One region of the Brevundimonas vesicularis genome, then DNA from elsewhere that is predicted to be linked to it. Evidence: predicted binding sites of a transcription regulator. Region 1 holds the regulator's gene; the other holds the start of a gene.
The links. Region 1 encodes LexA, which represses DNA repair genes until DNA is damaged. Its sites were predicted from a motif close to ATGTTCNCNANNTGTTCT; they were not measured.
Positions count from the first base shown of each region.

Region 2: a site for LexA is predicted at 3,960-3,977, ahead of O2K97_RS09285 (ImuA family protein). Genes of this name have one in related genera too.

Region 1 covers NZ_CP114278.1:2,004,916-2,010,617, reverse strand. Annotated here, with positions in the region: gene gltX (glutamate--tRNA ligase) at 1-183, opposite strand, end outside; gene O2K97_RS10015 (ComEC/Rec2 family competence protein) at 251-2,368, shown strand; gene lexA (transcriptional repressor LexA) at 2,349-3,047, opposite strand; gene trpC (indole-3-glycerol phosphate synthase TrpC) at 3,166-3,960, opposite strand; gene trpD (anthranilate phosphoribosyltransferase) at 3,957-4,994, opposite strand; gene O2K97_RS09995 (anthranilate synthase component II) at 4,997-5,587, opposite strand; gene O2K97_RS09990 (hypothetical protein) at 5,676-5,702, shown strand, end outside.
Region 2 covers NZ_CP114278.1:1,867,684-1,873,385, forward strand. Annotated here, with positions in the region: gene O2K97_RS09270 (DUF3182 family protein) at 1-1,043, opposite strand, end outside; gene O2K97_RS09275 (SemiSWEET family sugar transporter) at 1,271-1,552, shown strand; gene O2K97_RS09280 (Y-family DNA polymerase) at 1,745-3,262, opposite strand; gene O2K97_RS09285 (ImuA family protein) at 3,177-3,932, opposite strand; gene O2K97_RS09290 (hypothetical protein) at 4,071-4,409, shown strand; gene O2K97_RS09295 (DUF1810 domain-containing protein) at 4,406-4,846, shown strand; gene O2K97_RS09300 (SOS response-associated peptidase family protein) at 4,872-5,519, opposite strand; gene O2K97_RS09305 (hypothetical protein) at 5,579-5,702, opposite strand, start outside.

The DNA.
Region 1 (5,702 bases):
GGCCTTCACCGCCTCATCGGTCGAGCGTTCACGGTCGGTGTCTTCGACCCGGATCAGGAAACGTCCAGCGTGTCTCTTGGCGTACAGCCAGTTGAACAAAGCGGTTCTCGCCCCGCCGATATGCAGATAGCCTGTCGGCGAGGGGGCGAAGCGGGTGACGACAGTCGAAGAAGGTGAGGTCATGGGGGAGGGGTCCGTAAGCGAGGCCCTTATACGCCCCGATGCGGCAAAACCTACCCCCGCTGCGCGATTGCGCGCCTGGCTGCACGCCGAGGTCGCCGCACAGACCCTGAGATGGCGGCTATGGGCGCCGGTCGCATTCGGCGCGGGCGGAGGCGTCTATTTCGCTCTGCGAGCCGAGCCGGTCTTGTGGCCACTGTTGCTGGGCGCCGCCTTGGCCTTTGGGCTGTGGGGCGTGGCGCGCCGGCGCGGCGGGTCGCGACGTCTGACCTGGCTGCTGTTGATGGTCGCCTGCGCGTCAGGCGGGCTGGCGGCGGCCAAGGTGCGCACCCAAGCCGTCGCCGCGCCGATCGCGCCCGCCCTCGGCGAACCGACCGTGATCGAAGCCTGGGTTGTCGATGTCGACAGCACGGGGCAGCGAGGCGCGCGGGTCGTGATTGCGCCGGCCTGGATCCGCGGACTGACGCCAGACCAGACGCCGGTGCGCTTGCGAGCGACGGTGCGGGGCGAGCCGCCGCGACCCGGCGAAGCGATCCGCCTGTTCGCCATTCTGAACCCGCCGCCTGCGCCGGCCAGCCCCGGCGCCTACGACTTCGGCCGCAACGCCTTCTTTCAGGGCATGGGCGGCGTGGCGTTTGCCTTGGGCGAAACGCGTGGGGCCGAGCTTGCCCCGCCGCCGTGGCGACTTCGACTTGAAATGGCGGTCAACGGCGCCCGCTTCGCACTGGCCGAGCGGATCGTGGCAAGGCTCGGCGAGCGGACCGGCGGGATCGCCGCCGCCATGACCACCAGTCATGAAACCTGGATCAGTCAGGAGGACATGGATGTGATGCGCGATTCCGGCCTGGCGCACATCCTGTCGGTATCAGGGCTGCATATGGCCACCGTCGGCGGTTTCGTCTTCTTTGCGGTGCGGCTGGGCGTGGCGGCCTGGCCGTGGTTGGCCCTGCGGGTTCACGGCAAGAAGGTCGCGGCCTTGGCGGGCCTCACGGGGGTCGGGGTCTATCTGGTGGTGTCGGGCGCGCCCCCGCCGGCAGAGCGGGCCGCCATCACCGCCTCCATCGCGTTTCTGGCCATCCTGCTGGATCGACAGGCGGTCACGATGCATGGCCTGGCTGTGGCGGCCTTCATCGTTCTGGCCATACAGCCTGAAGCCATCGTCACGCCGGGTTTCCAAATGTCGTTCGCGGCGACGGCGGCCTTGGTCGCCCTGGTCGAGGCCTGGCCGAAGCGCCCCCGCGAAATATCCGCGCCGTGGCCGATCCTGGCGGTGCAGCGGCTGGGCGGTTGGTTGACGGCGGCTGTTGCGGCCAGCATCGTCGCGGGACTGGCGACGGGACCGTTCGCCATGCAGCATTTCAACCGCACCGCCATGTACGGACTGCTGGCCAATCTCGGCACGTCGCCCGTGGCGGACTTCATCCTGATGCCGGCGCTGGCCTTGGGCGCAGCGCTGGAACCCTTGGGGCTGGGGGGACCGTTGCTGGCGGTCGCAGGATGGGGCGTGGATCTGATGCTGGCGATCGGCGCCTGGACGGCGGGATTGCCAGGCGCGGTCAGAACGGTCGCCAGCGCGCCGAACTATGTCCTGCCGGTCGCGTTCCTGGGCGTGTTGTTCGTCTGTTTGTGGCAAGGCCGCCTGCGCTGGTTGGGACTGCCCTTTGCAGCCGCCGTCCTGATCTGGCCGCGTGAACCGACGCCGGACCTCTGGCTTGGCGATGGCGGAACCAACGCCGCCTTTCACCGTGATCAGGCAGCGGTCGTCGTGCGGCCTGGCGTGCGCGAGTTTGCCGTGGATCTGTGGTCGCGACGACGAGGGCTGACCATGGCGGATCGATCAGAGACGGGCTGGGTTTGCGAGCGCTTCTCCTGTCGGCCGGACACCGATGAGGCCGGGCCCGTTGCCATCTGGTGGGGGCGAAAGTCGCCGAGCTCAGATCAGATGGAGGCCTTATGCCGCGCAGCGCCCGTCGTCAGCGTCCGCGCTGTCGTCACCTCAATTCCAAGCGTCTGTCAGGATCGCCTTGTCCTGGACGGCGTGGACTTTGCGCGGGGCGGAGCCGTGGAGTTGTGGCGTGTCCGTTCGGGCAAGCCAAATCGATGGCGCGCGGTGTGGACGGCCGACGTTCGCGGCGACCGCCCCTGGACGCGTCAGTCCGATCCGGAGGTCAGTGATACCGGCGCATGAGTCCGACCAGCTTGCCCTGAACCGCGACCTGATCCGAGCCGTAGATCTTTGTTTCGTAGTTGCGGTTGGCGGGCTCCAGCGCGATCGAGGCGCCCTTCTTGCGAAGGCGTTTCAGCGTCGCCTGCTCGCCCTCGACCAGCGCCACCACGATCTCGCCGGAGGCGGCGTTGTCGGTCGATTTGATCACCACCATGTCACCGTTCAGGATGCCGGCCTCGATCATGGAGTCGCCTTCGATCTCTAGGAGGTAGTGCTCGCCAGAGCCCAGCATGGACTCCGGAACCGGATAGCGGGCGGTTTCATGCTCGATCGCGTCGATCGGCGTGCCGGCGGCGATCTTGCCCATCAGCGGCAGTTCGCGGGTGTCGTTGGCCGCCATCGGGGCCGCAGGTCGGACACCGCCGCCGCCTTCGATGACGTCGGGCTTGAACCCGGTGCGACCGCGCGGCGCGCCGGCCGTCGCCTGTTCGGGTAGTTTCGTCACTTCCAACGCGCGGGCGCGGTGAGCGAGACGGCGGATGAAGCCGCGTTCCTCCAGCGCCGTGATCAGCCGGTGAATGCCGGACTTGGAGGCCAGATCGAGCGCCTCCTTCATCTCGTCGAACGAAGGGGAGACGCCGGTCTCCTGGATGCGTTCGTGGATGAACATCAGCAGTTCGTGCTGTTTGCGCGTGAGCATCGCCAGGCCCTCATGCGCCCGCCGACGAATCGGAACGGGCCGTGAACATTTGTCGATGTTCTGTAAGTGTTCCTTGCTAATGTCAACTTAACGGCGAGGCTTGCCGCCGCGTCTCGGCTCAAACGGCCAGCAACTGACGGGTGGCCGCCTCGACATCGGCCTGCCGCATCAGGCTCTCGCCGACCAGAATCGCCTGGGCGTGCGCCGCCGAAACCCGCGCCACGTCGTCGGGCGTAAAGATGCCGCTCTCCGCGACCAGCAGGGCCCGAACGGGGCTCAGCATGGACAGCCGCTCCGTGGTTTCCAGATCGACCTCGAACGTGCGCAGCGAGCGGTTATTGACCCCGACAAGATCGCCGCCAAGCGCACAGGCGCGCGCCATTTCGTCCTCGTCGTGGGTCTCGATGAGCGCGTCCATGCCAAAGCGTTCGGCTTCCGACAGCAGTTCAGCCGCCAGGTTGTCGTCGATCATGGCGAGGATGATCAGGATGCAGTCGGCGCTCAAGGCGCGGCTTTCGGCGACCTGCCAGGGATCGACCAGGAAATCCTTGCGCAGGCAGGGCAGGGCGACAGCCTCGCGGGCCTGTCCCAGATAGGCGTCGTCGCCCTGGAAGCTGGGGCCATCGGTCAGCACCGAGAGACAGGCCGCGCCGCCGGCCTCATAGGCTTGGGCCAGGGCCGGCGGATCGAAATCGGGCCGGATGAGCCCCTTGGATGGGCTGGCCTTCTTGATCTCGGCGATCAGGGCGGGACGACCGGTTTCCTTTCCGACCCGCTCCAACGCGGCGCGAAAGCCGCGCGGGGTCGATGCGGCGCGGGCCAGGGCTTCGATCGCGTCCTGCGAGGTCGCAGCCTTGCGGGCGGCGACGTCCTCGCGTTTGTAGGCGGCGATACGGTCCAGAAAGTCGGTCATGCGGGCTCTTCGCTTTCCAGCGGCGTGGAGGTGATGCGGGCCAGGCGATCCAGCGCCTCGGCGGCTCGACCGTCGTCGATTGCGGCAGCGGCGAGCGCGGCGCCCTCGGCCAGATCGGCCGCGCGATCGGACACCACGAGGGCGGCGGCGGCGTTCAGCAGCACGATGTCGCGGTAAGGGCCAGCCGCGCCGGCCAGAAGCGCGCGCAGGGCGACGGCGTTCTCCTCGGCGTCGCCGCCGCGAATGTCTGCGACAGAGGCCCGCGGCAGGCCGGCGTCCTCGGGCGTGACCTGGAAGCGACGAACCGCGCCATCCTTCCATTCGGCGACGTTCGTGGGGCCAGAAGTCGCCAGTTCGTCCAGGCCTTGGCCATGAACGGTCCAGGCCCGGTTGGCGCCAAGCCGGCCCAGCACCTCAGCCAGCGGCTCCAGCAGGCGCGGATCATAGACGCCCATGACCTGTCGCCTTGCAGACGCCGGGTTCGAAAGCGGTCCCAACAGGTTGAAGACGGTGCGAAAACCGATCTCGGCCCGCACCGGCCCGACATGACGCATCGCCCCGTGATAGGCAGGCGCGAACAGGAAGCAGATGCCGGCCTCGTCCAGCGCCTTTTTCTGCTGCGCCTGCGACGCCATCAGGTTCACGCCCAGGATCGACAAGACGTCGGAAGAGCCTGATTTCGATGACATCGCCCGATTGCCATGTTTAGCGACCTTCAGACCGGCGCCGGCCAGAACCAAGGCGGCGGCGGTCGAGATATTGTAGGTGTGCTGACCGTCGCCCCCGGTGCCGCAGGTGTCGATCACCTCATAGGGATGGTCCAGCGTCAGGGCGGCTTCACGCATGGCGCCCGCGAAGGCGGCGATCTCGTCCACGGTCTCGCCGCGCATCCGCATGGCGGTGACGGCGGCGGCGACTTGCGACGGGGTCGGCTCGCCGCGCAGGCAGGCGGCGAAGAAGTCGTGCGCCTGCTGGGACGTCAGGGGATGGCCCTCGACCAGTCGGGCGAGGATCGGCTTGAAACCGTCGCCCATGGTCAGGCGGCCGCGAGGCGCTTTACGCCGGCGATCTCGAGGAAGTTGGCCAGCATGTCGTGACCGTGTTCGGTGGCGATTGATTCCGGGTGGAACTGCACGCCGTGGATCGGTCGGCTGCGATGCTGCAGACCCATGATCTCGCCGTCGGCGGTCCAGGCGGTGACCTCCAGACAGTCGGGCAGGGTTTCGCGCTTGACCGCCAGCGAGTGATAGCGTGTGGCGGTGAAAGGCGAGGGCAGGCCGGCGAAGACGCTCTGACCCTCATGCAGGATCGGCGAGGTTTTGCCGTGCATCAGGGTCTTGGCGCGAATGACGTCGCCGCCGAACGCCTGGCCGATGGCCTGATGACCCAGACATACGCCTAGGATCGGCATCGACGCTGGCACTGTCGTGATCAACGGCAGGCAGATGCCCGCCTGATCCGGCGCGCAAGGGCCGGGCGACAGCAGAACGGCGGCGGGGTTCAGCGCCCACGCCTCGTCCACCGTCAGGTCGTCGTTGCGCACCACATGCGTCGGCGCGCCCAACTCCGCGAGGTAGTGGACGAGATTGTAGGTGAAGCTGTCGTAGTTATCGACGACGAGGATCATGGCTTGGCTTCTAGGCGTGACGCGCGTCCGCGCCAAGCGGGCGCGGCCTTAAAGCGCATTTTAACTCGACGGGACTAGGACTGGGCCGGTGAAACTCGCCGCTGAAAAAGACATC
Region 2 (5,702 bases), 140 kb from region 1:
TCGACCGTGGCGGTTTCGACCGAAGTCAGCGCCGGCGAGGCCGCGAAGGCTTCAAGCGCGGCGATCTCGGCGCCCGTCGCGCCGCCGACCCGCCAGGACTGCTCCAGCACGCCTACACGCCTTCGCCCGCGTGCATCTTTGCCGGCGAGGACATCGTAGTTCCGGCGGGTCAGGACCAGATCCGGATAGGCGCGATGGGCGGCGTCGTCGAACACGGCAGCGCAACGCACCGCTTCCACCGCCTCTGGGGTCAGTCCGAGGTGGGTCAGTCGATCGAGATCGCCCCTGACGCACCTCAGTCGTGAACCGCCGTATACCTCGCGTCCCCTGTGGTCCGTCGTTTCCCGTTGATCGCCAACGTAGCTGATGCGCAGTCCGCCGACCGACAGGGTTCCGACGCTGTAGGTTTCCACGCCGAGCAGGTTTTCCTCAAGGACGACGCCGAAGGCGGCGATTTGCGCCTCATCCTGCTCGGCGATGACGGCGGCGAGCGCTTCAGGCGTCTCGACGACTGTCTGTCCCAGCCCTGCCTTGGCCAGGACGTCCTTGACGCGGACAGGTCCCGTCTCGAGGAGGCGTCGACCGGCTTCGATCGCGTCGGCGACGGAGAAGGCGGTGTAGCCTTCCAGAGCCGCATCGCCCAGGCGGTCGGCCATGGTGTTGGACCAGCCGGGCGGGCAGGTCGCGGATCGATCAATCAGGCCGTGGGTGATCGCCTTGGTTGCGATGAAGCGGTGGGGGACGCGGCCGCCTAGTAAATTGCCTGAGGTGAAGACTGTGCGTGAGGTCATGTCTTCACCGATCAGGGTGTCGCGAGGCACCAGCAAGACGTCGGGTCCGACGTCCTCCGCATCTTCGACGACATCAACGACCGGGAGGCGCAGAAGGCGCGCCAGGCGAGCGACTAGCATCTCTCTGGACGCCTGATCGTGCAGATTGCCCGGGTTGTGCCCGTCCGGATCGAAGAGCGCGATGCCGGCGAGCGCGGCCGCATTGGTGAATGAAGGCATCGGGGCGACGCCCAATGGATCGACGATGGTCATGATGGCGAGCGCTCCCTGCCAAGGGTCAACCCCAAGAGCGAGCAACGGTTCAGCACGCCAACCCTTCTTTTTGCGGGCCCCCGAAGTGTCGTCGCCGGGAAGACAGGCCGACGCCGGACGGGGCAGAAATCAGGATTGGAAACGTCCTATGCCTGCGCCGCTTTACCACTGTAGAGGTGCGTTTTCGCACAAAGGAACGGTGAGCCAGGGGGCGTCGTTGCCCATCCATGAGCGACTTGACAGCCAATATCGTGGGTACAGCGGCGGCGGTCTGCTCGATCACGAGCTTTGCGCCCCAAGCCCTCAAGATCTGGAAAGAGCGCGACGCGTCTTCGGTCAGCCTCAGGACCTATTCGCTCACCGTCACCTGTTTCATCCTCTGGGTTGTCTATGGCGTCATGACCCGAGCCTGGCCGGTGACTGTGTCGAACAGTTTTGCCCTGGTCATGGCGGCCTGCGTCCTGATCATGAAGTGGCGGTTTCGCGACGGCGATCCTGACGAGCATTAGGTCGCATCGACCGGCTACCGCCTATCCCTCGCCTTGCCCGTGCTTGTCAGACGTGGCCTGGTCAAACCGGTATTGCTGAGGAGAGCCATGCAAACGTGTTAGTTGTCCGATCAACAAGCGGCAGCAATGGACGATCGGTCAGCAATTTCTAGACAGCGCGGACCGCTCGAGATTGACCCCGGTCGAAAGGCGTCAGCCGAAGAGCCCGTGCAGCCACCAGCTGAGATCGCCGGTCTGAGGCTGTTCGCCATCGCCGCGTCGAAAGACCCAGAAGCGGTGCCCAGCCTCGTCTTCAAGCTGGAAATAGTCGCGCACCGCATCGCGTTCGCCGTCGCGTCGCCACCATTCGCCGAAGATCCGCTCAGGACCGTCAGCGCGCCTGACACGATGGCGGACGCCGCTCCAACTGAAGGCGACCGGCGGCTGGTCGGGCAGGAGCGCGACGGCCTCTATGGCTTCGGGCTTAGCGAGCAGCCGTGAGGGGCGCGGCCAGCGACGCGTCCAGGTTTCCGGCACCGGCGGCGCGGTCGGCGGCAGTTTGCGGATTGAGCGTTCGGGCACGTCGCTCTGCGCGGGGGCCATCCGGTACAGGTTTTGCGGGCCGAGACGATTGGCGAGCAGATCAACAAGATCGCCGATGTCGGGCGTCGCCGGGCCGCACAGATCACCGGAACTCGGCGACCAGTCCAGCGGCAGGACGACCGGCGCCGCCAGGACCATGGCCTCCACGCCGCGGCCAGGATCGATGGTTTCAATCTTGTCGCAGAGCAGACGGGTGAGCCGCGCGACATCACGGACGGGGCGCGCCAGTCCGACGCGGATGGCCTCGGTCCGGTTGTCGATCCGTTCAAACCGCAGGTCGAGCCGCGACGCGCCAAGCCCCTGAGCCTCGAGCGCCTCGCTCAGGGCTTCGACCAGTTTCAGCGTGTAGCGTGCCAGGGTCTCGGGCGCGCCGATCGGCTCGGCGAAGACCCGCCGGACCTGGATCAGTTCCGGAGCGTCGATCGGGGTGATCGGCTCCTGGGCGCGACCGTAGGCTTGATCCAGTCGGCGGATCAGTTCCGGCCCGAAGCGCAGGGCCAGAGGCGCGCGGGGCTTGGCCTCCAGTTCGCCTATGGCGTCGATCCCCAGACGTCCCAAGCCATCGACCATGTCGGCGGGCAGGCGCAAGGCGCGCAAGGGCAGGCGACGGATGGCAGGCCCCCCGCGCGCGACGACAATGGTTGGTTCGGCGAGGTTGCGGGCCAAGGCATGGGCGGCGCCCCACGTGTCGGCGAGGGCGGCGAGGGCGCCCAGGCCGACAGCGGCGGTCTGGGCGATCAGATCCTCGAGCAGGCCCTCATCGCCGCCATAGCGGTGACCGGCCCCGGTGACGTCGAGCACCAGGCCGTCCGGCGGGTCGGCGGCCACGATCGGCGCATAGCGGCGCAGCGCCCAGAGGGCGAGTTGGTCCAGGGCGGCCGCGTCGCCTGCCGGATCGAAGGGATGGACGACAAGATCGGCGACCAGGGCCCGGGCTTGGGTCGCGGCCATGCCGGGATGCAGGCGATGGGCGCGGGCGGCGGGGTCGGCGGCCAACACCACGCGTTTGCGGCCTTGGCGCCCGACCAGGACCAAGGGCGTCTCAGGCGACGGCGCGTCGGGTCCAAGCCAGCGTCGCAGCCGATCGGTCGGCCAGGTGGGGAGGTAGAGCGAGACGACCCGTCTCATCGCAGGCTTCCAGTTCGAAATCCGCGCAGGCTCCGGCGCGGCAGCGGATCAGTTCGACGAACCAGCGCGGGCGGCCGACGCCGGGCACGGGCAGGGGGGCGGAGGGCAGGGCGGTGACCCGCCAGCGGGTGGCGGCGGCAGTCGGTTGGCCGAAGTCCGCCGCCTCGGCCTGACGACGCCATCGTCGGACTGCCAGTCCGAGCGAGCCCGTGTCCTCGGCGACGAGCTGCAGGCGCCTCGACGCCATCATGGACAGGCGGGCGACTTCGCCGACGACCGCGCCGAAGCCGCCGTGACGCAGGCCGTCCTCGAAGGCGGCCAGCAATCCGGCCTCGTCCTCGGCCTCCACATAGATGACTCGGTTCGAAGACAGCCCCGCCTGCTCCAGCGCCGGCGCGAACAGGTCCGGGCGGGTCACACACCAGAGCACCGGCCCCTGGGTGCGCGCTGCCACACCGGCCGCAAACAAGGCGGCAACGGCCCCGTCGATGGCCCCGTCGCCGCCGCCAGTCACCTCATGCAGCGCGCCGAGCGCCAAGCCGCCGGCGGGCAGCCGGCGATCGAGCGCGGCCAGTCCAAACGGCAGCACGCCGCCAGGCGGACGTCGACCCGCCTCGATACGGGCGATCTCCGCGCGGAGCGCCTGGAAGGATGGGGAGGCGGCGGACATGTTCTCCTGAAACCGGATGCGAGCTGAACGTTCCTTATTTGTTCTTATTCGAGCGTGTGAGAGTCAAGGCGGATCGCAACGGCGTTGTGGATCGCCCTGTGGGCGGCGCCATCCCGGGCGCGGCGCGTTAGCCCCACGATGACGCAGCCCCTCCGATACCCCACCACCCCCGACGGCCGCTATTTCGTGGTTCGAGGCCGGCTGTGGCGGTGCTCCAATCCTGCTCTGTCGGCGGAGGCGAGGGACGAACTGGTGCATGATCTGATGTCGGCGCGCCGGGCGGTGCGGACGGCCTTGGCGGCTGAGGATACGGACGCTTTGGCCGCAGCGCGGCGCAGCGTCGACAAGGCCAAGGTGGGGTTGGGTGAGCGGGGCCCTGTGTGGTGGACCGACGGCTCGCCGGATCTCAATCGACACATGGCGCGAAACACTACCTATGCAGACTGGTTCGCCAGTCTGGGCGAGACGGCCGAATGACCACAGCACTCGACCGTTTCGTCCTAGCTCAAGACCCCGTGATCGAAACGGCGATGGCCGAGCTCGCGGCGGGTCGCAAGACAAGCCACTGGATGTGGTTTGTCTTCCCCCAGGCCCGGTCGCTGGGACAGTCTTCGACAGCCGCCTTCTATGGCATTGGGTCGCTCAAGGAGGCCGAGGCCTACCTGGCTCATTCGGTTCTAGGGGAGCGGCTTGCCCGCGCCACCCGGACTGCGACCACGGCGCCGGCGGCGTCGGTGCATCAGCTGTTCGGATCGCCCGATGATCTCAAGTTCCGCTCATCGATGACCCTGTTCGCCGCCGTGGCGGCCGATCCAACCGTGTTCGACGCGGCGCTCGCACGTTGGGGCCTTTCGCCTGATCCGTTGACCGCAGGCCTTGTGTCGACCGCCAAGACGGGACCGGATCGTCTTTAAACAACGATCGGAGGCTTTACGCGGTTCAGGCGTCGATAACTGACAGAGCGCCGTCGGGCAGCGGGCGCTGAAGCGCCTTGGCCGTTTCCCACGGCGCCGTCATCCAGGCTTCGATCTCGTTGGGCTGCGTCAGGATCACTGGCATGGCCTTGGGGTGAACCGCGCCGACCTCGGCGTTAGGGTCGGTCGTCAGGAAGGCGAAAACGTCGATCGTCTCCATGCCGGTCTTGATCTTGCGCACGCTTGTGTGGGCCTGAACGTGAATGCCGGCGAAGAAGGCGAGCGGCTCGGGTTCGTCTACCGCGAGCTTGAACCAGACGGGTCGGTATTTTCCGGCCGCGTCCCGGCCCGGTTCGCTGAAGGCCGTGAAGGGGATCAGGCAGCGCGACGCCGGCGACAGATGTGGGCGCCAATGGCTCGAGTTGGTGTTGCGGACGTTGGTCGTGCCGCTGTCGGGTTCGAACTCCAGGATTTTCTGGAAGTCGACCGCACCGCCTTTGGCGCGCAGCTTGTCGGCGCGCTTCGTCGCATTGTCAAAGATCATCTTCTTGGACGACGGCATGCCCCAGCGCGCGGATGCAAGGATGCACTCTGCGCCCGCCCAGCGCACGATCGGCGCCGGATAGTCGGGATAGATATCGCCCGGCGCGAGGTTACCGACGGTCGACCGCATCGCGTTCGCCGCATCCATTATGGCTTGGGGGCCAGAGCGCTGGCGATACAGATTGCACATCAGGCCCTAGCCTTTTTCAGATCGGCAGCGAGGGATTTACGATCCGCCTCATAGGTCGCATCCGCCTCCTGACGCGCCTGGCTTAGCGCGGCCTGTTGTTCTTCGAAATCAGCCATTACCGCC